One region of the Streptomyces sp. NPDC047917 genome, then DNA from elsewhere that is predicted to be linked to it. Evidence: riboswitches for the same ligand, from Rfam matches in the RefSeq annotation. Region 1 holds a riboswitch; each other region holds the start of a gene.
The links. A riboswitch is a leader RNA that binds a small molecule or an ion and turns the genes downstream of it on or off. The one in region 1 is predicted to bind cobalamin.
Positions count from the first base shown of each region.

Region 2: it holds a riboswitch for cobalamin, as region 1 does, so the genes downstream of both, metE (5-methyltetrahydropteroyltriglutamate--homocysteine S-methyltransferase) here and ACGF8B_RS32595 (prenyltransferase/squalene oxidase repeat-containing protein) in region 1, are expected to answer to the same signal.
Region 3: it holds a riboswitch for cobalamin, as region 1 does, so the genes downstream of both, ACGF8B_RS05585 (ribonucleoside-diphosphate reductase subunit alpha) here and ACGF8B_RS32595 (prenyltransferase/squalene oxidase repeat-containing protein) in region 1, are expected to answer to the same signal.
Region 4: it holds a riboswitch for cobalamin, as region 1 does, so the genes downstream of both, ACGF8B_RS29010 (prenyltransferase/squalene oxidase repeat-containing protein) here and ACGF8B_RS32595 (prenyltransferase/squalene oxidase repeat-containing protein) in region 1, are expected to answer to the same signal.

Region 1 is NZ_JBIDCA010000014.1:315,136-322,291, reverse strand. Features, by position in the region: gene ACGF8B_RS32600 (hypothetical protein) at 1-723, opposite strand, end outside; cobalamin riboswitch at 820-959, opposite strand; cobalamin riboswitch at 1,036-1,172, shown strand; gene ACGF8B_RS32595 (prenyltransferase/squalene oxidase repeat-containing protein) at 1,285-4,062, shown strand; gene ACGF8B_RS32590 (hypothetical protein) at 4,059-4,979, shown strand; gene ACGF8B_RS32585 (energy-coupling factor transporter transmembrane component T) at 4,984-6,171, shown strand; gene ACGF8B_RS32580 (ABC transporter ATP-binding protein) at 6,168-7,156, shown strand, end outside.
Region 2 is NZ_JBIDCA010000004.1:301,866-309,021, forward strand. Features, by position in the region: gene ACGF8B_RS11120 (histidine phosphatase family protein) at 246-845, shown strand; cobalamin riboswitch at 958-1,174, shown strand; gene metE (5-methyltetrahydropteroyltriglutamate--homocysteine S-methyltransferase) at 1,336-3,672, shown strand; gene ACGF8B_RS11130 (family 16 glycosylhydrolase) at 3,930-4,793, shown strand; gene ACGF8B_RS11135 (dihydrolipoyl dehydrogenase family protein) at 4,922-6,364, opposite strand; gene trxA (thioredoxin) at 6,478-6,849, shown strand; gene ACGF8B_RS11145 (hypothetical protein) at 6,988-7,156, opposite strand, start outside.
Region 3 is NZ_JBIDCA010000002.1:418,958-426,113, forward strand. Features, by position in the region: gene ACGF8B_RS05565 (family 20 glycosylhydrolase) at 1-33, opposite strand, end outside; gene ACGF8B_RS05570 (GlxA family transcriptional regulator) at 148-1,122, opposite strand; gene ACGF8B_RS05575 (hypothetical protein) at 1,204-1,416, shown strand; gene ACGF8B_RS05580 (ribonucleotide-diphosphate reductase subunit beta) at 1,441-2,457, opposite strand; gene ACGF8B_RS05585 (ribonucleoside-diphosphate reductase subunit alpha) at 2,457-4,868, opposite strand; cobalamin riboswitch at 5,008-5,149, opposite strand; gene mctP (monocarboxylate uptake permease MctP) at 5,315-6,949, opposite strand; gene ACGF8B_RS05595 (DUF3311 domain-containing protein) at 6,946-7,156, opposite strand, start outside.
Region 4 is NZ_JBIDCA010000012.1:257,184-264,339, forward strand. Features, by position in the region: gene ACGF8B_RS29000 (energy-coupling factor transporter transmembrane component T) at 1-762, opposite strand, end outside; gene ACGF8B_RS29005 (SCO2322 family protein) at 759-1,469, opposite strand; gene ACGF8B_RS29010 (prenyltransferase/squalene oxidase repeat-containing protein) at 1,466-2,740, opposite strand; cobalamin riboswitch at 2,851-2,986, opposite strand; gene ACGF8B_RS29015 (MBL fold metallo-hydrolase) at 3,137-4,177, opposite strand; gene ACGF8B_RS29020 (NUDIX domain-containing protein) at 4,308-4,778, opposite strand; partial or broken gene ACGF8B_RS29025 (XRE family transcriptional regulator) at 4,783-5,496, opposite strand; gene ACGF8B_RS29030 (aldehyde dehydrogenase) at 5,913-7,156, shown strand, end outside.

The sequences.
Region 1 (7,156 bases):
GTCGGTGTTGGGGACACCGGAGACGCACAGTGCGGCCATGGTGGCGCCGGTCATGTCGACGTCGCTCGCCGAGTTCAGGACGGTGGGGTTGCCCTCGCCCTTCTGGTACGTCCAGCCGCCGTCGACGTGCTGGTTGGCGCGGATGCGGGTGACCATCGAGTCGGTCAGTGCCTGCGGGACGCGGTTGGTGCCGCTCTGGGTCTTTGCACCCCCCAGCGACAGAGCGGCGAATACGGTGCCGTTGAAGTTTCCGGACGGGCCGAAGTAGCCCGCCTCCGCCGTCTGCCAGTAGGAGTAGATGTTGGCGATCAGGTTGCGGGAGGCGGAGACCCGGGCCGGGTCGATGCCGGCGGCGTAGGCGTTGAGGGTGCCGCGCTCGTAGTCGGTCACGACCGGGGAGGCCTGCGGCCAGCCCGCCGTCGACAGCAGGTTGCGGTAGACGGTACGGGCGTTCTTCGTGGTGTCGCCGCCCGGATAGACGTCTACGACGGCGGTGCCGGTCGCCGCGAAGGTGCTGAAGGCCCACTCGTTCGACAGACCGGAGCCGGCGTACGAACCGTCCGCGGCCTGAAGGGACTTGAGATACGTCACGCCATTCGTCTTCGACGTGGCGATCTGCGCGGGCGACGAAGTGGCGAATGCCGGCAGCGCGGTCAGCGCGAGGGCGCCGAGCGCGGCGGGCACCGTGAGCGTGAGGCGGCGAGAGGTACGGGGACGGGACATGGCCTGCTCCTGGGATGAGGGACGCCGACCAGACCGGAGCTCGTGCGGGCGGACAGCCCGGAGCGCGGTGGCGGCCGTCCGAACGCGTGGTACGGCTTGTGATGTGCTTCGCCATACGGGCATTCGGGCTCGGAAACGGCCCCCTGCCGTCCCACACCGCTGCGCGTCAGCCCCGGATTCGCACCAGGTTCCCCCATGTGGCAGCCCAGGACGCTACCCGAGTGATCAGAGCTCCGCCAGCCACTTGCGAGCGGACACGCTCAAGCGGGGCCAGAGCCTGCCAGGTAAGACGCAGACCACCTTGACGGTGTCTTTATCCGCGTGGTCCACTCCGACTGATAAGCACTCAGCTCCAGGGGAAGCCGGTCGAAATCCGGCACTGACCCGCAACCGTAGGCCCGGGACCGCCCGGGTGAGTCGGAATGCCTGGAGCCAAGTTTTTTACAGCGAGAAACGCCGTCGCGGACTACGGCGTGGTTCGAAACGGCTCTCTTGCGGCCTCTGGCCCTTGGGAGCCCTCTTGCCACGCACTGGTCTGCCCGGCCGACACGAGGGGCCGTGGTGGGGACCGCAGAGCAATCAGAGCAACGCAGGGGCAGCAGGCAGCTGGTGTCCCTCGTATCGGCGGCACTGCTGACCTTCGGCGCGAGCATGGTCTTCGTCGGCGGGACGGCGCCCGCCTCGGCCGATCCCATCGAGCAGTGCACAGCAACCAGCGGCGCCATCGTAGCGGTCGACTTCGGCCCCTTCGGCGGCAACGTCGAGAGGGGCTGCGACACCACCCCCATCACCGGCTACGAACTGCTGCAGACCGCCGGATTCACCATGGAGGGCACCCTCCACGACGGTCCGGCCTTCATCTGCCGCATCGGCAAGGGCATCGGCACGCAGTACCCCACGCCCGACAAGGAGAGCTGCGTCCTCACGCCGCAGGCCACCGCCTACTGGTCGTACTGGACGGCTTCGCCCGGCCAGCGGAAGTGGTCCTACAGCCAGCAGGGCGCCATGGCCCGCAACCCGAAGCCGGGCGACGTGGAGGCCTGGGTCTACGGCGGTACCGACATCGCCGGCACCAAGGGCAAGCCATCCTTCACTCCGGACGACATCCGCGGCTTCACCACCCCCGACCCGACCGTTCCGACGGCCCCGCCGAAGGTGCCGGCCGGGCGCGTCGACGTGCCCGCAGCCACCCGCTGGGTCACCGGGACATTGACGGACGGGGAGCGCGTCGTCGACGAGGGCTCCACCACACCGAACCACTTCCTCACCACGGAGGCCGTGTTCGCCCTCGCGGCGGCCGACCGCAAGAGCCCCGTGGCCAAGAAGGCCGCGGACTTCCTCGCCACGCCGGCACAGACCGACGCGTACGCCTACCCGGCGGGCAAGGACGGCATCCCGGACGCCACCGCGGCAGCCCGGCTCGCGCTGGTCGCCGAGGCGACGGGCAAGGATCCGCGTGCGTTCGGCGGCCACGACCTGCTCGGCGACCTGGTGAAGTACGCCTGCCCCCGCGACATCGGCGACGGCGAGAACGTCGAAGGCTGCTTCACCAAGGGCGACTTCCGCACGACCGGACAGGCCGACGCGCAGGCCATGGCCGTCATCGCCCTCGTCAACGCCGGCGTGACGCCCCCGGCGGGCTCCGTGGCCCGGCTGACCGCCCTGCAGTGCGAGGACGGCGGGTTCACCAGTGTCCTCATCCGGCCCGGAAGCATGGGCTGCGAAAGCGAGGCCGGCGCCACCGGTCTGATCGCCCTCGCCCTGGAACGTGCGGGCGGCCATGAGGCGGTGCTCCAGAAGGCCCGCAACTACCTCAAGCGGTCCCAGCTGACGACCGGCGCATGGCCCGGCGTGTACTACGAGACCACCGGAAATCCGGCCGCCACCGCGTGGGCCGCGCAGGCGCTGCGTGCCCTCGGTGACGAGGCGTTCGCGGACGCCGGCATCTCCTGGCTCTCCAAGCACCAGCTCCCGACGGGAGGATTCGGCTTCGCCGAGGACGACACCGAATCCCGCCTGTTCCCGACGGCGACGGCCGCGATCGCGGGGGCGGGCAGCGATCTCGTCGCCCTGAGCGCGAAGCCGACCGACCCGCCGGCCCCGACCGACCCGCCGACCAAGCCGCCGGCCGGTGAAGGTCCTGACGTGAAGAAGGGCGTCGCCTACCTGACCGCCCCGTCCCGGCTGGTCCAGGGCCGCTTCTACGAGAGCCAGCCCGGTTCGGGCTTCGCCGACTACGGCCTGACCATCGATGGCGCCTACGCCCTCGCCGCCACCGGCGGGGACAACGCCGCCCTGCGCAACATCGTCGACTTCATGGACAAGGGGGGCAAGGACGGGCAGAAGCGCGGGATCCACGAGTGGACGCTCGTCGGCACGAAATACGCCAACGGCGGCTCCATCGGCAAGGCTGCCGTGCTCGCCGAGTCCGTGGGACGCGACCCCCGCAGCTTCGGCGGCCAGGACCTGATCGCCGCACTCGCCGAGATCACCTGCCAGGCGAAGACATCGACCGTCCAGGAATGCGCGGCCAAGGGCAACTACGCCTACGCCACGTCCGTCTTCAAACAGTCCCTCGGCGTCATGGCCCAGCTGCGCGCCGGTGAGAAGGATGCCGCGGCCGAGCCCGCCGCCTACCTGAAGAGCCTGCAAGCCCCCTCGGGGGCGTGGGCCAGCCTGATCGGCGAGCACAGCGGCCCCGAAGTGGACTCCACCGCCATGGCCGCCATGACCGTGGATCTCCTCCCCGACGCCGGATCCCAGGCCGCGGTCGACAAGGCACTGTCCTGGCTCGCGACCCAGCAGAAGAAGGACGGCGGCTTCCCCGGAGCCTCCGGGAACTCCGTCAACTCCGCGGCCCTCGCGGTCCAGAGCCTCTCCCTGGACGCGTCCAAGTACAGCGCCCGGATCGCCAAGGCCCGGAAGTTCCTGGCGAGCCAGCAGAACAGCGACGGGGGCTTCAACGTCGCCAAGGGCGGCCAGACGGGCTCCGACCTGCGCGCCTCCACCCAGGCCGTCGGAGGCGCCACCGGTATTTCCTTCGGCGTCCTGAAGCGCGACCTGACCGGCACCACGCCCGAGCCGATCCCCAGCACGTCAGGGGGCACCTCGGGTGCCACGTCGTCCGGCGGCAACGGCTCGCCCGTCATCGTGACCCCGGGCGAGAACGGCGGCGGCACGGGATCCGCAGGCGGCTCCGGGTCGGCCGGTGGTCCGCTCGCCTCCACCGGAGCCCAGGTCGGCGCTCTCGCCGCCGCGGCCCTGGTCCTGGTCCTCGGCGGCTGGGGCGTCACCCGCACAGCGAAGCGCCGCCGCCCGGCACCGGGGAGCGGGGCATGAGCCGCAACCGCGTCGCGCGGGCCCTCGCCCGGACAACCGCCGCGCTGGGGCTGGCGGTGGCGGCCCTCACCGCCACCGCGGCCCCGGCCGGGGCCGCGCCCCAGCCGATGGGCCGGTGCACCACCTCCTCCGGGGCCGTTCTCGCGGTGGACTTCAGCCACTGGGGCGGGCCGGTCTACCGTTCCTGCGGGACAACTCCGACCACCGGCTACGAACTCCTCAACCAGGGCGGCTGGGCCACCACCGGCACCGGGCACGACGGACCCGCCTTCATCTGCCGCATCGGCTACAGCGGCCACCAGGGCGGAAAGCAGTACCCGACCGCCCAGCAGGACGACTGCGTCCTGACCCCGCCCGCCTCCGCCTACTGGTCCTACTGGCACGCCGACCCCGGCCAGAACACCTGGCAGTACAGCCAGCTCGGCGCCATGCTCTACAAACCGAGGCCCGGCAGCGTCGACCTGTGGATCTTCGGCGGCACCAACATCGAGGGGACCGAGGGCAAGCCCACCGTCACCCCCGACCAGCTCCGTGCCAAGAACACCAAGCCCACCGGCGGTCCCGCGCCGAAGGACACCCGCACCGCCGCGCCGCTCCCGCCCAACGTCAACACCGGGCCCAAGCCTGAGAGCCCGCCCCCGGCCGCCCCGGCGACGACCCCGCCGCCCAGCCCCACGGCCCCGGTGAGCCCCTCTCCGTCGGCGAGTCCCTCCGAGAGCGTCACCCCGACCCCATCGGCCAGTGCTCCCGCGGCAGCGGCGCCGCCCCCCGGCCCGCAGGTCGTGGAGGCTGCTCCCGCCGCGGATGCCGAGCACGACGTGGGCTCGTACCTGCCCGCCGTCGCCACCGGAGCGCTCGTCCTCCTGATCGGTGGCGCGGCCGTGTACGCGGCCAAGCGCCGCCGCCGTGCGGAGTAGCCGCGTGGCACCCACCCTCCCCGCAGCAGCGGTGAAGCCGCCCGTGTCCGGCCCGGCGCCGGACACGGGCGGCCGCCGTCTGCCCCGCAGCCTGCACCCCGTCGCCTGGTGGGTCTGGGCCCTCGCCCTCGCCACCGCCGTCAGCCGCACCAACAACCCGCTGCTGCTCTTCCTCGTCCTCGCCGTCCTCGGCCACGTCATCACCATGCGCCGCACCGAGGCCCCGTGGGCCCGCGGATTCAAGTACTACCTGTACCTGGCGCTGACCGTCGTCGCGATCCGGGTGACCTTCCGTGCGATCTTCGCCACCGGCATCACCCCGCGCGACCACTTCCTCTTCTCCCTGCCGCACGTCCCCACCCCCGACTGGTACGCCGGCATCCAGCTCGGCGGCCCCGTCTCCCTGGAAGCGCTGCTCTCCGCCGCCACCGACGGGCTGCGCCTCGCCTGCATGCTCTGCTGCATCGGCGCCGCCAACACTCTCGCCAACCCCAAACGCGCCCTGCGGGTCCTGCCCGGAGCCCTCTACGAACTCGGTGTCGCCGTCACCGTCTCCCTCAGCGTCGCCCCCCAACTCGTCCAGAGCGTCCAGCGCGTCCACCGCGCCAAAAGACTTCGGGCCGGCCGCTCCAAGGGCCTGCGCGCCCTCCGCGGCATCATCGTCCCCGTCCTCGAAGACGCTCTGGAACGCTCCCTGCGCCTGGCCTCCGCCATGGATTCCCGCGGCTACGGGCGCGCCGGCACCGCCACCCCCCGCTCCCGCCGCGCCACCGGCGCCCTCATGCTGCTGGGCATGTGCGGGCTGTGCGCCGGGGCGTACGGACTCCTCGACGCCACCGCCCCCACACTGCTCGGTCTTCCCGCCATGGGAGCGGGCGCCCTGCTCTGCTTCGCCGGACTGCACCTCGGGGGCCGCCGCATCACGCGGACCACCTACCGGCCCGATCCGTGGCGCTTCGCCGAATGGGCCGTAGCCGGGTGCGGGGTCCTCTCCGCCTTCCTGCTCTTCACCCATGCCGGCTTCAACGCCGCCGAACTCAACCCCTCCATCTACCCGCTCAGCTGGCCGCCCCTGCCCCTGGTACCGGCCGCCGCGATCCTGCTTGCCGGGGCAGCCGGCTTCCTGGCCCCGCCCCCGGCCCCACCGACCCGCGCGGCGGTCCCCGCACAGCGCACCGAGGAACCCAAGTGATCCACTTCGACCAGGTCACCGTCCAGTACGAGGACACGGCCGAACCTGTCCTGCGCGACGTCGACCTGACCGTCGAGGAGGGCGAGCTCTGCCTGGTCGTCGGCCACACCGGCGTCGGCAAGTCCACCCTCCTCGGCGCCGTCAACGGCCTCGTTCCCCACTTCACCGGCGGCACCCTCTCCGGCCGCGTCACCGTCGACGGGCGAAACACCGCCGACCACCCCCCGCGCGAACTCGCCGATGTCGTCGGCGTCGTCGGCCAGGACCCCCTCGACGGCTTCGTCACCGACACCGTCGAGGAAGAACTCGCCTACACCATGGAACAGCTGGCGGTACCGCCCGCCACCATGCGCAAGCGCGTCGAGGAGACCCTCGACCTCCTCGGCCTCGCCGACCTGCGCCACCGTGCCCTCCACGAACTCTCCGGCGGCCAGCAGCAACGCGTCGCCATCGGCTCCGTCCTCACCGCCCACCCCCGCATCCTCGTCCTGGACGAACCGACCTCGGCGCTCGACCCGACCGCCGCGGAGGAAGTCCTGGCCGCCGTCACCCGCCTCGTCCACGACCTCGGCGTCACCGTCCTCCTCGCCGAACACCGCCTGGAACGCGTCGTCCAGTACGCCGACCGCGTCATCCACCTCCCCGGCGACGGCCGCGTCACCTCCGGCCCGCCCGCGCACATCTTCCGCACGTCCTTGATCGCACCGCCCATAGTCGAACTGGGCCGCGCCGCCGGCTGGTCCCCGCTCCCGCTTTCCATCCGTGACGCCCGCCGCACCGCCGTCCCTCTGCGCACCCGGCTGGCCAACCGCACTCCCCCGCCGGTACGGCCCGCCCCGGCGGCCGACCGCCCCCGGCTGCTCACCGCCCGCGGCGTCACCGTGACATACCACGGGGTCCCGGCCGTACGGGAGGTCGACCTCGACCTGCAGGGCGGAGAGATAGCCGCGCTCATGGGCCGCAACGGCTCCGGCAAGTCCTCGCT
Region 2 (7,156 bases), on a different contig from region 1:
GAACACGCGTCCCGATCGTGGTGCCTGAGACGTGGGTGCTGGGTCTGACTTCCCGCACAGGTACGGGTTCACAGTGGCGCGACCGTGCCGGATTCTCACCGGACTTCCGTCACACCTACGTCATGTTCGCCGTGACCATACCGCTTGGGGACAGGTGCCGCCATGGTGCCGGTGACGGGGCCCGACCGCCCGGATGCCATGGTGGGCACACCCGAGGGGCCAGAGTTCAGGGAGTTGACCGGGCCATGGCAGTACAGGTGATGTTGGTCTCACCGGCGCTCAACGCCGCGCTGCGCGAGGCCCGGTTCGACGGTGACGCGCCGTTGGACGCGGCCGGGGTCCGGCGGGCGGAGGCGGTCGCGGCCGCGGTGCCGGCCGCCGACCGGTATCTGCGCGGGCCGTCCGAACGATGTGCCGGGACCGCCGACGCGCTGGGGCTGCGGGCCGGACCCGAACCCGCCGTCCATGGCTGGGACATGGGACGGTGGAGCGGTCGGCGGCTGGCGGCGGTGAGCGCGTCCGAGCCGGAGGCGGTGTCGGCCTGGCTGACCGACCCTTCGGCGGCTCCGCACGGTGGCGAGTCCCTGCTCGAACTCTGCGCCCGGGCCGGACGCTGGCTGGACGCGCTGGAATCCACCGGGGACCGCGGGGGCGGCCGCGTGCTGGCGGTCGTCGAGCCGGCGGTGGTGCGGGCGGTGACCGTCGGGGCACTCGCTCTGCCGGTGGAGGCGTTCTGGCGGCTGGACGTCGCCCCGCTGACGCTGACCGCGCTCAGCGGCCGTTCCGGTCGGTGGAACCTGCGGTGCGGGCAGCAGCTGTCCCCCGCGACCGGCCCCGCCGTCTGACCCGGCCGACCGATCCGATCCGGTTGACCGATCCGATCCGGCCCGCGGTCCGGTCGGCCCTGCCGATCCTGCCGATCCGAATGTGCTGTCCGGGATCCGGAGCGGACCCCCTATGGTGATGGGCGCAGCTGGTTCGCCCTGTCCGCCAGGCAGGCGCGTCGCAAGAGGGAACCCGGTGGGAATCCGGGACTGCCCCGCAGCGGTGAGTGGGAACGACCGCCGTCATCGAGCACTGGACCCGACGGGTCCGGGAAGCGACGGCCAGTAGGTGTCTCGTACACGGGACGCGCCCACGAGTCCGAAGACCTGCCACTGCCCGTGCGCGTCGGACGCGCACGGTGATCCCGGTGACCTCGTGGGCGGGTCGGCGTACATATCGAGCAGGTCACGCGCGTCGGCACGGCGCCGCGGATCCGCCCGGTCCGTCATCCCTTCGCGTCTGCGATCCGTCCCGGGGTCGTACCAGGACACGCTCGCGAAGGAGAGTCACGTGACCACCGAGTCCGCAGTCGCGGCAGCCCGGGCCACCGTGTACGGCTACCCCCGCCAAGGGGGCGACCGGGAACTGAAGAAGGCCGTCGAGGGTTACTGGAAGGGCCGCGTCACCGCAGCCGCCCTCCGGGAGACCGCCGAAGAACTGCGCCGCGCCAACTGGCAACGGCTTGCCGACGACGGCATCCACGAGGTCCCGACCGGTGACTTCTCGTACTACGACCATGTGCTGGACACCAGCGTGATGGTCGGTGCCGTGCCCGTCCGGCACCGTGAAGCCGTCGCGACCGACGCGCTGGACGGCTATTTCGCGATGGCGCGCGGTACACAGGACGTGGCGCCGCTCGAAATGACCAAGTGGTTCGACACGAACTACCACTACCTGGTGCCGGAGCTCGGCCCCGACACCGTCTTCGCCGCCGACTCCACCAAGCAGGTCCGGGAGTTCGGGGAGGCGCTGGCGCTCGGGCACGACGCCAGGCCGGTGCTGGTGGGTCCGGTCACCTATCTGCTGCTGGCCAAGCCCGCTCCCGGTGTCGCCGCCGACTTCGAACCGCTGACCCTGCTCGACCGGCTGCTGCCGGTGTACGCCGAGGTGCTGGCCGATCTGCGTGCGGCCGGTGCCCAGTGGGTTCAGCTCGACGAGCCCGCGCTGGTGCAGGACCGTTCCCCCGCGGAACTGAACGCCGTCGCACGTGCCTACCGCGATCTCGGTGCGCTCGCCGACCGGCCGCGGCTTCTGGTCGCCTCGTACTTCGACCGGCTCGGTGACGCACTCGCCGTACTGGCGAATTCTCCGGTCGAGGGCCTCGCGATGGACTTCACCGGTCCGGCGGCCGCCAATCTGCGGGATCTCGCCGGGGTCGGCGGTCTGCCGGGCAGGCGGCTGGTCGCCGGGGTCGTCGACGGCCGCAACGTGTGGATCAACGACCTCCAGCAGTCCCTGGCCACGCTCGGCACCCTGCTCGGTCTGGCCGGCCGGGTCGATGTGGCGGCCTCCTGCTCGCTGCTGCACGTGCCGCTCGACCTGGCCGCCGAGCGCGACGTCGACCCACGGGTGGGGCGCTGGCTGGCCTTCGCCCGGCAGAAGTCGGCCGAGATCGCCACGCTCGCCAGGGGGCTTGCCCGGGGCACCGCGTCGATCGCCGCCGAACTCGTCGCCAACCGCGCCGACCTGGCCTCCCGGGCGGGTTCCGCGATCACCCACGATCCGGCGGTACGGGCCCGCACCTCGGCCGTCACGGCGGCCGACTCGCGCCGTGAACTGCCCTATCCGCAAAGGGCGGTGGCTCAGCGCGCCCGGCTCCGGCTACCGCTGCTGCCGACGACCACGATCGGCTCGTTCCCGCAGACCTCTCAACTGCGCACCGCACGAGCCGACCTGGCGGCAGGGCACATCGACGCCGCCGCGTACGGCAAACGCATCGAGGCCGAGATCCAGGAAGTGATCGCCTTCCAGGAGGCTGCTGGCATCGATGTGCTGGTGCACGGCGAGCCGGAACGCAACGACATGGTGCAGTACTTCGCCGAACGGCTCACCGGCTGCCTCGCCACCCGGCACGGCTGGGTCCAGTCGTACGGCACCCGGTATGTGCGGCCGCCGATCCTGGCCGGGGACATCGCGCGCCCGGAGCCGATGACGGTCCACTGGACCACGTACGCGCAGTCGCTCACCGGCCGGCCGGTCAAGGGCATGCTCACCGGCCCCGTCACCATGCTCGCCTGGTCCTTCGTCCGCGACGACCAGCCGCTCGGCGAGACCGCGCGCCAGATCGCCCTCGCCCTGCGGGACGAGGTGAACGACCTGGAGGCAGCCGGCAGTTCGGTGATCCAGGTGGACGAGCCCGCGCTGCGCGAGACACTGCCCCTGCGGGCCGCCGACCGAGCCGGGTACCTGGCCTGGGCCACCGAGTCGTTCCGGCTGGCCACCGGCGGCGTACGCCCGGACACCCAGATCCATACGCACATGTGCTACGCGGAGTTCGGCGACATCGTCCGGGCGATCGACGACCTGGACGCGGATGTGATCAGCCTGGAGGCGGCCCGCTCACACATGCGGGTGGCCGACGAGCTGGCGTCCGCCGGCTACCCGAGGGAGGTCGGCCCCGGCGTGTACGACATCCACTCCCCCCGGGTGCCGAGCGGCGGGGAGGTGGCCGCCCTGCTGCGCAAGGGCCTCGAAGCGATTCCCGCCGAGCGGCTGTGGGTCAATCCCGACTGCGGTCTGAAGACCCGGGGCTGGCCGGAGGTGCGCGCCTCGCTGGAGCACCTCGTGTCGGCGGCCGCCGAGGTGCGGGCCACTCTGCCCGGCAGCGCCGGTCCGCGGGTCCGCTGACGGTTCCGCGGCCCGGGGCGGGTGCCCGTTCGGGTGCCCGTCCCGGGCCGCGCCACGCCGCGTCACGGGGCACCATGCCCGAGCGGGCCGGCGGTGATCGGATGCAAGAAGTGTGGTCCGTACCAAGGTATTGACAGCTCCTTGGTTCACTTCTTAAATCGCATGAAGAACCAAGACCTCTCCCTGCTCCCCCACAACGGGCCTTTGTCATAGCCATGACATTCGGCTCGCTCCATTCCGCACGGGAAGGACCCCCCATGACCTCTCCCCGTCGTCTGCTGGCGGCCGCGCTCTCCGCGCTCGCTCTCGTCTCCGCCTCGTCCGCCCTCGCCTCCGGAGCGCCCGCACCCGGACCCCGCACCACCGCGGCCACGTTCACCGACGACTTCGACGGCCCGGCGGGCGCCGGCGTGGACGGCGCCAAGTGGCAGATCGAGACCGGCGACAACGTCAACAACCATGAACGGCAGTACTACACGGCCGGGAACAACAACGCGGCACTCGACGGCCAGGGCCATCTGGTCATCACCGCGCGCCGCGAGAACCCGAACAACTACCAGTGCTGGTACGGGACTTGCGAGTACACCTCGGCCCGGCTGAACACCTCCGGCAAGTTCACCCAGACGTTCGGTCACGTCGAGGCGAGGATGAAGGTGCCGCGCGGCCAGGGCATGTGGCCGGCCTTCTGGATGCTGGGCGACGACATCGGTCAGGTCGGCTGGCCGAACTCGGGCGAGATCGACATCATGGAGAACGTCGGCTTCGAACCGTCCACGGTCCACGGCACGTTGCACGGTCCGGGCTACTCCGGCTCGGGCGGCATCGGCGCCGCGTACACCCTGCCTGGCGGCCAGGCGTTCGCCGACGACTTCCACACCTTCGCCATCGACTGGGCTCCCGGCTCGGTGACCTGGTCCGTGGACGGAACCGTCTACCAGCGCCGCACACCCGCCGACCTGGGCGGCAACAACTGGGTGTTCGACAAGCCCTTCTTCCTGATCCTCAACCTCGCGGTGGGCGGCTACTGGCCGGGCGACCCCGACGGCAGCACCTCCTTCCCGCAGCAACTCGTCGTCGACCACGTGCGGGTCACCACCAGCGATCTCCGGCCGCCGGCCTGACCGCACGGCACGCACGACACGCACGGCACGCACGACACGCACGATCTGCCGGTGGCTCGTAGGACCGGTGGCGGGCCGCCGGTGACCTGTCACCGGTGACCCGCCACCGCCGGGCCCGCAGCGCGGGCCTACGCGTCCCGGTAGGACTCCAGCAGACGCAACCAGACCTCGCTGATCGTCGGGTACGCGGGAACGGCGTGCCACAGCCGGTCGACGGGGACCTCGCCCGCGACCGCGATCGTCGCCGAGTGCAGCAGCTCGCCGATGCCCGGCCCCACGAAGGTGACGCCGAGCAGCGTCTCCCGGTCGAGGTCCACGATCATGCGGGCGCGGCCCCGGTATCCGTCCGCGTACAGGCCGGAGCCGGCCACCGCGGCGAGGTCCTGGTCGACGGCCCGGACCCGGTGGCCGGCCCGTTCGGCCTCGGCGAGGGTGAGGCCGACCGAGGCGGCCTCCGGGTCGGTGAAGACGACCTGGGGGACGGCCGCGTGGTCGGCGGTGGCCGCGTGGGCGCCCCAGCGGTCGGTCTCCAGTGGCGGTGCGCCGGCGGCACGGGCGGCGATCGCGGCGCCCGCGATGCGTGCCTGGTACTTGCCCTGGTGGGTGAGGAGCGCCCGGTGGTTGACGTCGCCGACGGCGTAGAGCCAGGTGGTGCCGTCCACGCGGCAGCTGTCGTCGACGGTGAGCCAGGTGCCGGGCTCCAGGCCCACCGTCTCCAGTCCGAGGTCTTCGGTGCGCGGGGCCCGGCCGGTGGCGAAGAGGATCTCGTCGGCCTCGATCTGTTCGCCGCCGTCCAGCTCCACGGTGACCGGGCCGTCCGGGACCGCGCGCCGCACGGCGGCGGCCGAGACCCCGGTGCGGATGTCGGCGCCCGCCTCGGTGAGCGCCTGCCCGACCAGTTCGCCGGCGAAGGGCTCCATCTTCGGCAGCAGGCCCTTGCCGCGGATCAGCATCGTCACCCGGGCGCCGAGGGCCTGCCAGACGGTGGCCATCTCCACACCGACCACACCGCCGCCGACGATCACGAGGCGACCGGGCACCTTCTTGGCGCTCGTCGCCTCCCGGCTGGTCCAGGGACGGGCCCCGTCGATGCCCGGCAGGTCGGGCACGACGGCGCGGCTGCCGGTGCAGACGGCAACGGCGTGGCGGGCGGTGAGCCGGTGTTCGGTGCCGTCGGGCGCGGTGACGGAGACCGTTTTCGTGCCGGTGAGCCTGCCCCGGCCGCGGTAGATGTCCGCGCCGATGCCCTCCAGCCAGGCGACCTGTCCGTCGTCCTTCCAGTGCGATGCGTACGCGTCGCGATGGGCGAGGACCGCCGCAGTGTCCAGCGGTCCCCGCACGGCCTCGCTGAGGCCCGGGACGCGGCGGGCGTCGGCGCGGGCCACCACCGGGCGCAGCAGGGCCTTGCTGGGCATGCACGCCCAGTAGGAGCACTCGCCGCCGATGAGCTCCACCTCGACGACCGCGGTGCTGAGCCCGGCCGCACGGGCCCGGTCGGCGACGTTCTCACCCACCGGCCCCGCTCCGATGACCACGACGTCGTACTCGGCGTTCACTGAAGGATCTGTCATGGGGACAGTCTGGTCGTGGGTGTGCGCCGCGGCCACATGGGCAGGCGGAATAGCGCAGGTGCAGGCACCGTTGTTCGGACAGATCCGAGCGGGCACAGGAAGAGGTACAGACAATGAGCACCGTTGAGCTCACCAAGGAAAACTTCGATCAGGTCGTCAGCGACAACGACTTCGTCCTGATCGACTTCTGGGCTTCCTGGTGTGGCCCGTGCCGGCAGTTCGCACCGGTGTACGACGCGGCTTCGGAGCGCCACGACGACCTGGTCTTCGCCAAGGTCGACACGGAGGCGCAGCAGGAGCTGGCGGCGGCCTTCGAGATCCGTTCCATTCCCACGCTGATGATCGTCCGGGAGAACGTGGCGGTGTTCGCGCAGCCCGGAGCGCTGCCGGAGGCGGCGTTGGAGGATGTGATCGGGCAGGCGCGGAAGCTGGACATGGACGAGGTCCGCAAGTCCATCGAGGGGCAGCAGAAGGACGGGCAGTAGGCGCCGTACGCCGCCGGAGCCTCCTTGGCTCCCGCGTTTGCCGCGTTTACCGCGCGGGTGAGGGGCCCGGCCGGGCGGGCCGGGTCCTTCGTCGTGTCCGGCCGTGGCCGGCCGGGTCCGGGAGCGCCTGGTTCGGCCTCAGCGGTCCGCGTCGGTTCCGGCTCCGGCCTCCCTCGCCCGGATCCGGGCCGAAAGGCCGAAGGACAGCTCGGCGCCGTCGACCAGCAGGGCCTCCACCGTGTGTGTCCCGGTGTCGATGTCCGCGACGATGCCCTCGCCGGAATAGCGGGGGTAACCAGACGCTCCC
Region 3 (7,156 bases), on a different contig from region 1:
CACCACGGCCCCGATGGTCCTTCGTCTTGTCATCTGCATGTCCATGCCATCGACCCTGTGGGCTCCGCCGGGTCACGGTCCATGGACAGGTGTGCCGAAGGGTTGGACGATTGATCCGACGTCAGATCTGTGACTGGCGGGCGCGGGTCAGGCCGCTCCGATCATCGTGGTCGGGCCGCGGAAGGTACGGCGATACGTGTTCGGGGTGGTGCCCAAGGAGCGTACGAACTGGTGGCGCAGGGCGGCGGCGGTGCCGAAACCGGTGCGCCCGGCGATCGTGTCCACCGTTTCATCGGATGTCTCCAGCAGGTGCTGCGCCAGCAGCACCCGCTGGCGCAGCAACCAGCGGTACGGAGTGGTGCCCGTCTCCTGCTGGAAGCGGCGGGCGAAGGTGCGCGGCGACATGTGGGCCTGGGCGGCGAGCCGCTCGACGGTCATCTCCTGGTCGAGGTGGCGCTCCATCCAGACCAGCGTCTCGCCGACGGTGTCGCAGGGCGTGCGGGGCAGCGGCCGCTCGATGTACTGCGCCTGGCCGCCGTCCCGGTGCGGCGGCACCACCATCCGGCGGGCGATCGCGTTGGCGGTGTCGGGGCCGTACGCCTGCCGGACCAGATGCAGACAGGCGTCGATCCCGGCCGCCGTGCCCGCCGAGGTGATGACCTGGCCGTCGTCCACGTACAGCACGTCGGGTTCGACGACGGCCCGGGGGAAGCGGCGGGCCAGCTCCGCCGCGTGGCGCCAGTGGGTGGTGCAGCGGCGCCCGTCCAGCAGCCCGGCCGCGCCGAGGACGTACGCGCCGGAGCAGACGCTCATGACTCTGGCCCCCCGGTCCACGGCCCGGCGCAGCGCGTCGAGGACCTCCTCGGGGTACTCCCGGTCCATGAAGTGGCTGCCGGCCGGTACGGCGATGAGGTCGGCCTCCTCCAGGCGGTCGAGGCCGTACGGCGTGCTGATGGTGAAGCCGGCATGGGTCCGCAGCTGCGGACCCTCGGCGGAGACCACGGCGAAATCGTGGACCGGCAGGCCCACGTCACTGCGGTCGAGGCCGAAGACCTCGCACAGCACGCCCAGTTCGAAGGGGTGGACCTCGTCGAGCAGCAGAGCGGCGACATTTTTCAGCATGGAGACAGTGTGGCAGTAATTCGATGTTCCATGACAGTCCTGCCACTGCCGCAATGTGTCCGCGCGGGCGAGAGTAGAGCCATGAACACATTCACGAACGTCCTGGGCATAGCCGCACTTATCGCCCTCGTCCTGCTGCCTGCCCTCGCCGGACTCGCCCGTGAGCGCCGCATCGACCGCGAGCTGCGGGCCGCGGAACGGGCCCGGAGCGACGGACCCCCGCAAACGACGGGCGCCGCGCAGCCCGTCACGGCTGCGCGGCGCCCCCACCTCGGAAGCTGGGCCAGGATCTAGGCCCTCCGGACCCGGAAACCGGATCTAGAAGTCGTCGTCGAAGGCGACCGAGCCCTCCACCGCCACCTGGTACGCGGACGGCCGGCGCTCGAAGAAGTTCGTCAGCTCCTGGACACCCTGGAGCTCCATGAACGAGAACGGGTTCTCCGAGCCGTAGACCGCCGGGAAGCCGAGGCGGGTGAGCCGCTGGTCGGCGACGCACTCCAGGTACTGCCGCATCGACTCGGTGTTCATACCGGGCAGCCCGTCACCGCACAGATCGCGGCCGAACTGCAGCTCCGCGGCCACGGCCTCCTTGAGCATGTCGGTGACCTGCTGCTGGAGCTCGTCGTCGAAGAGGTCCGGCTCCTCCTTGCGGACGGTGTCCACGACCTCGAACGCGAAGTTCATGTGCATCGTCTCGTCACGGAAGACCCAGTTGGTGCCCGTGGCGAGACCGTGCAGCAGACCCCGCGAGCGGAACCAGTAGACGTACGCGAACGCGCCGTAGAAGAACAGCCCCTCGATGCACGCCGCGAAGCAGATCAGGTTCAGCAGGAAGCGGCGGCGGTCGGCCTTCGTCTCCAGCCGGTCGATCTTCTCGACCGAGTCCATCCACTTGAAGCAGAACTGCGCCTTCTCACGGATCGACGGGATCTCCTCGACCGCGTCGAACGCCGCCGCCCGGTCGTCCGGGTCGGGCAGGTAGGTGTCCAGCAGCGTCAGATAGAACTGGACGTGCACGGCCTCCTCGAAGAGCTGCCGCGACAGATACAGCCGCGCCTCGGGGGAGTTGATGTGCTTGTACAGCGTCAGCACGAGGTTGTTGGAGACGATCGAGTCACCCGTCGCGAAGAACGCGACCAGCCGGCCGATCATGTGCTGCTCGCCGGGGGACAGCTTGGCGAGGTCGGCGACGTCGGAGTGCAGGTCGACCTCCTCCACCGTCCAGGTGTTCTTGATCGCGTCCCGGTAGCGCTCGTAGAAGTCCGGGTAGCGCATCGGCCGCAGCGTCAGTTCGAACCCCGGGTCGAGCAGGTTCTTGTTCTCGGATGTGCTCATTACTGGCAGGCCTCGCAGGACTCGGGGTTTTCGAGGGAGCAGGCGATCGCGTCCGCGTCGGGCGCCGACGCCTGCTGTACGGGAATGGGGGCGGTGGCCGCGGTCTGGCCGGAGGCGGCGCGGGCGATCCGGGTCGCCGGGCGTGAACGCAGGTAGTACGTCGTCTTCAGCCCCTGCTTCCAGGCGTACGCGTACATCGAGGAGAGCTTGCCGATCGTCGGCGTCTCCAGGAACAGGTTCAGCGACTGGCTCTGGTCCAGGAACGGCGTACGGGCCGCCGCCATGTCGATCAGGCCGCGCTGCGGGATCTCCCACGCGGTGCGGTACAGCGCCCGCACGTCCTCGGGGATCCAGGCGAAGCCCTGCACCGAGCCGCTGGCCTCGCGCAGCGCCTCACGGGTGCGCGCGTCCCACACGCCGAGCTTCTTCAGCTCGTCCACCAGATAGGCGTTGACCTGGAGGAACTCACCGCTGAGCGTCTCGCGCTTGAAGAGGTTGGAGACCTGCGGCTCGATGCACTCGTACACGCCCGCGATCGAGGCGATCGTCGCCGTCGGCGCGATGGCCAGCAGCAGCGAGTTGCGCATCCCGCTCTTCGCGACCCGGGCGCGCAGCGCGTCCCAGCGCTCCGGCCAGTTCAGCGCGGTGTCGTAGTGGTCGGGGTGCAGCACCCCGCGCGACGCCCGCGTCCGCGACCAGGCCGGCAGCGGGCCCGAGCGCTCGGCGAGCTCGCAGGACGCCTCGTACGCGGCGAGCATGATCCGCTCGGAGATCTTCGTGGACAGCGCCCGCGCCTCGGGGGAGTCGAAGGGCAGCCGCAGCTGGAAGAAGACGTCCTGGAGGCCCATGGCGCCCAGGCCCACGGGGCGCCACTTCGCGTTGGAGCGGCCGGCCTGCTCGGTCGGGTAGAAGTTGATGTCGACGACCCGGTCGAGGAAGGTCACGGCGGTGCGGACGGTGGCGTCCAGCCGCTCCCAGTCGATCCCGCCGTCGGCGACGAACGCGCCGAGGTTGACCGAGCCCAGGTTGCAGACCGCCGTCTCGCCGTCGTCGGTGACTTCGAGGATCTCGGTGCACAGATTCGACGAGTGGACGACGCTGCCCGGCTCGGCGGTCTGGTTCGCGGTCCGGTTGGAGGCGTCCTTGAACGTCATCCAGCCCTGGCCGGTCTGCGCGAGGGTGCGCATCATCCGGCCGTACAGCTCGCGCGCCGGCATCGACTTGCGGGCCAGGCCCCTGGCCTCGGCCGCCCGGTACGCGGCGTCGAACTCGTCGCCCCACAGGTCGACCAGCCCGGGCACGTCGGCGGGCGAGAACAGCGACCAGTCGCCGTCCGCGTCGACCCGGCGCATGAACTCGTCCGGGATCCAGTGCGCCAGGTTGAGGTTGTGGGTACGCCGCTGGTCCTCACCCGTGTTGTCGCGCAGCTCCAGGAACTCCTCGATGTCCGCGTGCCAGGTCTCCAGGTAGATGGCGGCGGCGCCCTTGCGGCGGCCCCCCTGGTTGACCGCGGCGACGGAGGCGTCGAGCGTCTTCAGGAACGGCACGATGCCGTTGGAGTGCCCGTTGGTGCCCCGGATCAGCGAACCGCGGGAGCGGATGCGGGAGTACGACAGACCGATGCCGCCCGCGTGCTTCGAGAGCCGCGCCACCTGGTGGTAGCGGTCGTAGATCGAGTCGAGCTCGTCCAGCGGGGAGTCCAGCAGGTAGCAGGAGGACATCTGCGGGTGCCGGGTACCGGAGTTGAAGAGGGTGGGGGAGGACGGCAGGTAGTCGAGCCGGCTCATCAGCCCGTACAGCGCCGCCACCTCGTCCACGGCCCGCTGCGACTCGTCCTCGGCCAGCCCGGCCGCGACCCGCAGCATGAAGTGCTGGGGCGTCTCGACGACCTGACGGGTGTGCGGGTGGCGCAGCAGGTACCGGCTGTGCAGGGTCCGCAGCCCGAAGTAGCCGAAGCGGTCGTCCGCGCCGTCGGCGAGCGAGCGTGCCACCAGCGCGTCGAGGGCGGCCGCGTGGGTGGCGACGAACGCGGCGGTACGGTCCGCGATCAGGCCCTCGCGGTGGCCGACGGCGACCGAGGCGGAGAAGGAGACCGCGCCCTGGCCGGCCGCCTCGTCCGCGATGGCGAGGGTCAGCAGCCGGGCGGCGAGCCGGGAGTAGGCGGGGTCCTCGGAGATCAGCCCCGCGGCGGCCTCGGTCGCCAGCGACCGCAGCTCGGCCTCGTCCGCGCGGGCGCTGCGGCCACGCAGCGCGGCGGCGGCGACCCGGCCGGGGTCGGTGTCGGGCAGATCGGCGGTCAGGTCGGTCAGGGTCCGCAGCAGTGCGGTTCCCGGTCCGTCCTGTGCGGCGGCCTCGGACTCGGCTGCTGCGGACACGGCGACTGAAGCCGGATCGGCTGGCGCGATGGTCACGTGGTGCTCTCCCTCGCTCGGCTCGGGGCCGGCGGGGAACGGGGCAGCCCTGCGCGAGCACACCCGGGACAGGGCAGCACTCCGCACGGCGTCCACCGGCCCAACCGCGAGGCCCGGACGTCTGGGCATCCGGTTCGGTCGAGCCGGATGCGCTGCCGGCAGGTCATCGGACTGACTCGGGGGTGCACAAAAGCGCACTGAATACACCGTTGCGGGACAGTTCCGGATTCGCACCGGATTCCCCTGCGGCGACAGCGAGGACGAGCATACATGTGGGGGCTGCCCGATGAGGCAGCCCCCACATGTTGTGTCGTGCGTTCGAGTCGGGCCCACAGAACGGGCCGTGCGGCCCGTTCCCGGACCGTCCGGCCGGATCACGCCGACGGCCCGCCGCGCCCCGTTGCAGGGGGCTCGACGGGCCGCCGGAAGGCCGTGGGCGACGGTCGTCAGTGGCCGCCCGGAGCCCCCGCGGTGGCCGGCGGGAGCTCGGTGGCGACACCCGGGTCGCCCGCGTCGGCGGTGTAGTCGGACGGGGCGGTCTCGTCGATCCCGGCGGGTGCCTTCAGGGCGTTCAGGACGAAGGTCAGCACCACCGCCACGACCACGTTCAGCACGAACGCGGTGAGTCCGATGTAGCCGATCTCGCCGATCCCCGGGATCTCCTTGGACGAGCCGCCGAAGTGCGCCTGGGTCGGGCTGGCGACCCCGTACGCGGCCACCGTCCCGTACACCATGCCGACCGCCCAGCCCGCGAGCAGCGCCCAGCGGTGGAACCAGCGGGTGAACAGGCCGCCGACCAGGGCCGGCATGGTCTGGAGGATCCAGATGCCGCCGAGCAGCTGGAAGTTGATCGCGACCGTCTTGTCCATGGTGAGGACGAAGGCCAGCGCGCCGACCTTGACCAGCAGCGACACCAGCTTGGAGACCTTGGTCTCCTGCTCCGGGGTCGCGTCCGGCTTCAGGAAGTCCTTGTAGATGTTGCGGGTGAACAGGTTGGCCGCGGCGATCGACATGATCGCGGCGGGCACCAGCGCGCCGATGCCGATGGCGGCGAACGCGACGCCCGCGAACCAGTCCGGGAACATGTTCTCGAACAGCTGCGGAATGGCCAGCTGGCCGTTGTCCACCTTGATCCCGGCGGCGATGGCCATGAAGCCGAGCAGCGCCAGCAGACCCAGCATCAGCGAATACAGCGGCAGGATCGTGGTGTTGCGCCGGATCACGTTGCGGCTGCGGCTGGAGAGCGTCGCCGTGATCGAGTGCGGGTACATGAACAGCGCCAGCGCCGAGCCCAGTGCCAGGGTGGCGTAACCCCAGTGGCCCGCCTCGCCCGGCGCGAGTCCGGCCACCGGTTTGCCGGCCGCCGCGTTCTTCTGCGAGAACGCCTCGCCGGCCTTGGCGAAGATGTCGTCGAAGCCGCCGAGCTTGATCGGGATGTAGATGATCGCCACCGCGATGACCAGGTAGATCAGCCCGTCCTTGACGAAGGCGATCAGCGCGGGCGCGCGCAGCCCGGACGAGTAGGTGTACGCGGCGAGCACCGCGAACGCGATCAGCAGCGGCAGGTCCTTGACGAACCAGTGGGTGTTCTCGCCGCCGCCGACGCCCATCACGTCCAGCACCGCCTGGATCCCGACCAGTTGGAGCGCGATGTACGGCATCGTGGCGAGGATGCCGGTGATCGCGACCGCCAGCGACAGGCCCTTCGAGCCGAACCGCCCGCGGACGAAGTCCGAGGTGGTGACGTACCCGTGCTTGTGCGAGACCGACCACAGCCGCGGCAGGAAGGTGAAGATCAGCGGGTACACGAGGATCGTGTACGGCACGGCGAAGAAGCCCGCCGCGCCCGCGGTGTAGATCAGCGCGGGCACGGCGACGAAGGTGTACGCGGTGTACAGGTCGCCGCCGAGCAGGAACCAGGTGACCCAGGTGCCGAAGGACCGTCCGCCCAGGCCCCATTCGTCGAGGCTGGCCTCGTTCTCGGCCTTGCGCCAGCGCGCGGCCAGGAAGCCCATGACCGTGACGGCCACGAAGAAGAAGATGAAGACGCCGAGCGCGACGCCGTTCACGCCGTCCTTCATGCCGACGCACCCCCCTTGCGGGCGCGCTGGTCACGCTGCCACAGCTTGTACGCGGTCATCGTGAGCGCGGTGGAGATCAGCACCCAGAGCATCTGGTACCAGTAGAAGAACGGAATACCGATGAAGGTGGGGTCCACCTTCGCGTACGAACTCACCCAGAGCATCGCCACGAACGGCGCGACGAGACAGAGGGCGATGACCACCCGC
Region 4 (7,156 bases), on a different contig from region 1:
GACGTTCGTGGTGCGGCGGACCGCGGGCGGGACCTGGGCGCTGCGCCCGTAGCCGCGCGCGTCCATCGACGCGGCCACCGCGATCGAACGCTCCAACGCGCCTTCCAGGACCGGCAGTCCGATCTGGAGGACCGCCTTGATGCCACCGGTCGGACGGCCCCGCAGCCGCCGTGCGGTGCGCAGCCGCACCACATCGGCGACCATGTTCGGCGCGAACGTCATCGCGACGACGACCGCGACGCCCGCCTCGTACAGCGCACCGGGCAGCGACTTCAGCAGCCGGGCCGGGTTGGCGAGCGAGTTCGCCGCACCGATACAGATCAGCAGGGCGGCCAGCTTCGCCCCGTCGTACAGCGCGAAGACCAACTGCTCGGTGGTGACCCGGCCACCGAGCCTGACCCCCTGCGCCCAGTCGGGCAGCGGCACCTCGGGGAGCGTGAACACCGTGTGCGTACCGGGGATCGGGGAACCCAGGAACACGGAGAAGACCAGCCGCACGGCGACGACGAACAACCCGATCCGGATGAACGCCCCGTACGAACGGGCCCACGGCGCGTCCGTACGGCGCGCGGCCACGACGTATCCGGCCACCCCCACCAGCAGCCCGAGCAGCAGCGGATTGGTGGTCCGGGACGCGGCGGTTGCCAGGCCGAGCGCCCACAGCCACCAGGCCCCGGCGGGCACGGCGTTGCTGCGGGTCGCCTCGGGAGCGCGCAGCGGACGACGCCGTGCCGGGGCGGCGGAGCGGGTCCGGGCGGTCATCCGCGGCGGCGGCGGGCCTGCACGACCGCGGCGATGCCGAGGAGGAGCACGGCGCCCACCCCGACGAGCACCCCGGCGGACGGGCCGCCGCCGGAACCGCCCGAGGTGCTGGCGGCCGCGGATCCGGCCGGTGACGCGGGGACGGACGCGGACGGGCCGGGCGTGCCGTTGCCGCCATCGCCGCCGCCGTTCCCGTCGTCGGAGACCTGTTCGCCGCAGCCCGAGCCCGGGTAGCCGGAGATGGCGCAGAGCATCGCGTCACTGTTGTAGCGCAGCGGCTTCGCCACCGAGGCGAGCGCCTCCGCGGCGCTGGCGTCCGGTGCGACCCGCGCGCACGCGGTGCGCGGCGCGGGCGGTGTCTCACCCGCCGGGGCGTCCGCCGCCGTGCCCGGGTCGATGACGAGCGCGATCCGCTTGGTGCCGTCCTCGGCCGGGGTGTCCGCGCAGATCTTCGTGAACTCGGCTGCGCGGCGCGGCTTCGCCGAGTCCTGGGAGTCCTCGCTGACCGAGAACCGGAAGCCCTGCACCGCCCCGTCGTCCGGCCGGACGAGCGACGGGCCCTGGGTGGCGTACGTCCAGCCGGAGCCGGAGCCCTCCCAGAACGACCAGTACCGGTACCCGGCCGCCTGGGCCGGCCCCGCGCCGAGCACGGCCAGGACGGCACCCAGGACCACCAGCAGCGCGGTGGTCCGCCCCGCGCGCCTCACGGCTGCCTGTTCTTCCGGCGACCGCTGGTCAGGAAGAACGCGATGGCCGCGAGGACGAGGGCGATGCCGATGTACCACCACACGCCCCCGATCACGTCGTCGCCGCTGTGGACCTGGTCCTTCTCCGTGGCCTCGTACCCGGTGTCGGCGGACGGGTCGGGCGTCACGACGGAGGCGGGCTCGGGGCCGGCCGCGTTGAGCCGGGCGACCAGGTCGACGCCGCCGAAGTCCCGGGCGTCGTCGCCGGTCGCGTGGGCGGCCAGGATCAGCTGGGCGTAGGCGGCGGGGCCGTTCTGGCCGGCCCAGTCCGCGGAGTTCTTCTTCAGCCAGTCGACGGCTCCGGCCGCCTTGTCCTGGTGGCCGGCCGCGGAGAGCGCGACGACCGCGTCGGCGGTGTTGCCGAAGTCGGGCTGCGGGGTGGTGTCGGTGGCACCGGGCATCGGCGCCAGGTTCAGGTGGCCGCTGCCGGCGAGGGCGCCGGTGAGGTAGTGGGCGCCGTTCTGGGCGGCCTGCTCGGGCGTGAGCGCGGAACCGGACCGGCAGGTGGGCGCCTTGCCCGCGGCGTTGTTCCCGACCGCCAGGGCCTTGCCCATCGTGCCGAGCACGGCGGCCGCGGTGGCGTCCGCGTTCGCGGCGAGCCCGCCCTTCTTGTCGGGCTGGTAGGCGAACGCGCCGCCGTCCTTGCCGCCGCACGGGACGGCGAGGGCGAGCAGCGGATCGTAGGGGGTCTTGCCACCGGGGGTCGTGATGTCCGCGAGCCGCTGCCCCTGACGGGCCAGGGCGCCGATCACCAGAGAGGTGGAGTTGGCGTCACTGGGCGCGCCCGCGGTGTAGCCCCAGCCGCCGTCCTCGTTCTGTACGGACTTCAGCCAGCGCACCGAGTTGTTCACGGTCTCGCGGTGCCCGCCGACCTCCACCAGCGCCTGGGCGGCGGCCGCGGTGGCATTGGTGTCCCGCACCGTCCTGGCGTCGCACGGCTTGGTGGTATCGGGCCGGTACGCGGCGTAGGAGCCGTCGGCGCACTGCTGGCCGATCAGCCAGTCCACCGACTTCGCGGCCGGGGTGACCCCTTCGAGCCGCTGCGCGAGGAAGGCCAGCGACTGCCGCCACACCCCGTCGTAGGTGGGGTCCTTCGTGCCGTACAGCCCGGACGGCAGCGCGACGGACGGCGAGGGCGAGGGGGACGGCGCTGCCACCGCGGCCGGCGCAGCGGCCGCGCAGAGCACGGCGGCGGTGGCGGCGAGCGTTGCTGCGCTGCGACGTACGGTCATGGCGGGCGGGGGCCTCTCCTGCGGGGTGAACCGGGCACAGGCACGCTCAGGCACCAGGCTCCGACCCCGTGTACCTCGACGGTGCCGACCACCGGGGGATCCGGTGGTCCGAGCCGGTCACGACCGCGGACAGGGCATTCCGACTCACCGCCTGCGAAGACGGTTCACGGCTGCGTGGTCAGTGCCGGATTCGCACCGGCTTCCCCCTGAACGGGCATGATGACGACCCGCACACTCTACCGGGCGGCACCGACCGGACTCCGGGCCGGGAGGAGCGCCCCGTACGTGTCACTGCTCACGTACGCGCCTCTGTTCCCCTGCGCGCCACCGCCCACGTAAGCGAGACCACACCCCCCACTCGCCCCCCCACTCACACCACGCACACCGCTCCACCGCTCACACCGCGATGTATGTCACCGGCTCGCTTCCCGGCACCGCCTCCGCGCGCCCGAGCTTCACCAGCCGCCGCAGATGCGCCTCCGCCTCCGAGACGGCGATGTTCCGGGAGCCGTGCGGGATCTGCTCCCACGGCCGGTTCCACTCCATCCGCTCGGCCAGCTCCCACGGTGTCAGCGGCTCCGCCAGCAGCCCGAGCAGCCCGGTCAGCCGCTCCTCGTGATGCCCGAGCAGCTCCCGCACGCGCCCCGCCGCATCGGTGAAGGCGTACTGATGCGCGGGCAGCACCTCGGCGGCCCCGAGCCTGCCGATCCGCTCCAGCGAGTCGAGGTAGTCACCGAGGGGGTCGGTGGCCGTGGCGTCGTCCGGGTCCTCGTACAGCCCGATGTGCGGACTGATCCCCGGCAGCAGATGGTCCCCCGAGAAGAGCCGTCCCCGCCCCGGCAGATTGCCCGGGTGCTTCTCCTCCAGGTGCAGGCACACATGTCCGGGCGTGTGCCCCGGTGTCCAGATCGCCCGCAGTTTGCGCCCCGCCAGGTCGAGCAGCTCACCGGGCACGATCTCCCGGTCCGGAAGCGCGGCCCGCAGCCCCGGCAGCGTCCGCATCCTGCCCCCGCCGGCCGCGGCGACCCGCAACGGCGCGAGGTGCTCCTCGGGCGCCCCGACCGCGGTGAGCTTGGCCGCGAGATACGTCAGCCACCTGCCGGGTTCGGACTCCCGGGTGCGGCGCACGATCGCGGTGTCCGCCGCGTGCATGGCGATCCAGGCCCCGGAGGCCTCGCGCACCTGCCCGGAGAGCCCGTGGTGGTCGGGGTGGTGGTGGGTGATGACCACACCGTGGATGTCGGCCATCTCCGTACCGACGGCGGCGAGTCCGGCGTTGAGCGTGTCCCAGGCCTCGGGATCGTCCCACCCGGTGTCGATCAGCACCGGACCCCGATCGGTGTCCAGGACGTGTACGAGGGTGTGGCCGAGCGGATTGTCCGGGATGGGCACCTTGATGCTGTGCACGCCCCCGCCGTGGTCGGTCACCTGCGTCATGAGGTCCCCATCTCTCTGGACGGCGTACGGCTTCGCGGCTCCGGTGCGACGCCCCCACTGTAACGAGAACTTGTTCCAGTAGTAGCCCCGGTCGACCATCTCGTTCTGGCGTACCTGCCCAGCCGGACGATCACCCCAGGTGCGGCGTCGCCCGGTTCGCCCGGAAGTGGTCGATCCTCAGCCGCTGGGTGTGGTGCATGGGCAGCGCGTCCAGTTCGTCCGGGGCGACGAATCGGAGGTCCGTCGACTCGTCGGAGATGCCCAGTTCGCCGCCGACGACGCGGGCCGTGAACACCACGGCGAACTGGCGGCGAACCTCCCCGTCGCTGTAGGCGATGACATGCTTCGGGTCCGTGTATGTGCCGACGAGCCCGGTGATCTCGACATCGAGCCCGGTCTCCTCCCTGACCTCCCGGACGGCGGCGCCGGGCAGTGAGTCGGTCAGGTCCATTCCTCCGCCCGGCAGGGCCCAGAGGCCGTTGTCCCGCCGTCGCTGCATCAGGATCCGTCCCGCTTCGTCCGTCACCACGGCGGAGGCGGCCACGACCAGACTGTTGGGCTTCGGAGCGTTCGGGTCGTCGTAGAACTCGGTCCGTGCCATGGGTTCACCTTTCCGCGGGTGTGGCGGTCTCCCACGTGGCGCTGAAGCTGTCCGCGTACACGTCGAAACATGCCACCTCCGCGATTGCGCCGCAGGTGCCACACGGGCGCCCGGTGGGCGTTGACGCCCCAGGCGTGTGTGTTGACCAGCATCTGGTCGTCGGTCCGATACAGGCTGTTGTAGAGCGTCGTCCCGTGCGTTCGCAGTTCGATGCCGGGCGTGTTGAGCAGCTGCCGGTAGTGCATGAGCGCCAGTCGGCAGCGGGACTCGATGCCGTGGCCGAACTTCTCCTCGTTTCCGCGCTGTTGGGCATTGGCGCTGTCCGCGTCACCGATGGCGATGCGGACGGCGCAGCCTTCGGCCGCGCGCTTGCGCAGCAGGTCATTGAGTCCGGGATACGCCTCGTGGAGGAACACGGCCGCGTAGACCAGCACGCCGATGTGCCGACGTGCCGAGGCGAAGAGGTCCACGAACATGGAAACGGGAAGGTCTGCCCGTTGTTCGTAGAGTGCCAGGAGCTCGGAACTCACGCCACGTGCGGCACGTGCCTGGCGGAGTGCCGGCCACAACGCGTGCACGTCTTCCTTCAAGTCTCGGCGGCCTTCAGCGCTGTTGCCCGCCGGGGGACGCGCCCGAGGTTGACCCGTCTCTCGACGCTCTTGGGATCGACACCCGTCGCTTCGGCCAGGCCTGCGCGAGTCCACCCTCCGGCTGCCATGGCGGCTCGCAGGCGCTCGTTGGTCTGAGTCGGCCCAGCACCGACCGTTCGTCGAACATTCCCCGTGGTCCGGCACCGACCCGGCGCCGGAGCCCGGGTGCGATGTGTGCGGCGCCCTGGCCGGGGAACGGCGTCGGGCGCGGTCCGAAGGTGACCTGTCGAGGGCCAGCGACGTGAACGTGGAGATTCGGCGCCATCCGCACGCGAAGCGACGGGGGTGTTCATGATCTCGGCGGGAGAGCACCCGATTTTTCTGCCCACGGCCTGTGCGTGGGGCGCCGATCGATCCGGTACGGCCGGGTGATCCCGGCGGGCGCTGTCGCGGTCGTTTACTACTGGAACTGGAACTGGTATCAGTTCTGACACAGAGTCAGATGATGAGGCGGGTACGCACCGGTTCGCGGGAGGCAGCAGCCATGACCGAGCTTGTCGAACACGGAAAACTGTTCATCGGCGGGGAGTTGGTCGATCCGCTGGGCCGGGAAGTGATCGAGGTCGTCTCGCCCCACACCGAGCAGGTCATCGGCCGGGTGCCGCATGCCTCCCGGGCGGATGTCGACGCGGCCGTCGCCGCCGGGCGACGGGCGTTCGACGAGGGGCCCTGGCCCCGGATGAGCCTGGACGAGCGGATCGCGGTGGTGACCCGGATCAAGGACGCGTTCGCCGTCCGGTACGAGGAGATCGCCCGGGTCATCAGCTCGGAGAACGGCACCCCGTACACGTCGAGCGTCATGGTGCAGGCGCTCGCCGCGATGATGGTGTGGGACTCGGCGATCACCGTGGCCCGGGACTTCCCGTACGAGGAGCGGCGGGCCGGGGCGCTCGGACCGTTGCTGGTGCGGCGGGAGCCGGTCGGGGTGGTCGCGGCCGTCGTGCCGTGGAACGTTCCGCAGTTCACCGCCGCCGCCAAGCTCGCGCCCGCGCTGCTGGCGGGCTGCTCCGCCGTGCTCAAGGTCTCGCCGGAATCCCCGCTGGACGCCTACATCCTGGCCGAGATCGCCGCCGACGCCGGGCTGCCGGAGGGCGTGCTCTCCATCCTTCCGGCCGACCGCGAGGTCAGCGAGTACCTGGTCGGGCACCCCGGCGTCGACAAGGTGTCGTTCACCGGGTCGGTGGCCGCCGGGCGCCGGGTGATGGAGGTCGCCTCCCGCAACCTCACCCGGGTCACCCTGGAACTGGGCGGCAAGTCCGCCGCCGTGATCCTTCCCGACGCCGATCTGGACGCCGCCGTCGCGGGCATCGTCCCCTTCGCCTGGATGATCAACGGCCAGGCGTGCGTGGCCCAGACCCGCATCCTCGTCCCGCGCTCCCGCTACGACGAGACGGCCGAGGCGTTCGCCGCCGCGGCGTCCGCGCTGAAGGTCGGCGACCCGCTCGACCCGGCCACCGAACTCGGCCCCCTGGTCGCACGGCGCCAGCAGCAGCGCTCGCTCGACTACATCCGGATCGGGCAGGACGAGGGCGCCAAGATCCTCACCGGCGGCGGCCGCCCGGCATCCCAGGAACGCGGCTGGTACGTCGAGCCGACGCTCTTCGGCGACGTCGACAACTCGATGCGGATCGCCCGCGAGGAGATCTTCGGCCCCGTCATCTGCCTGCTGCCGTACGGGGACGAGGACGAGGCCGTACGGATCGCCGACGACTCCGACTACGGGCTCAG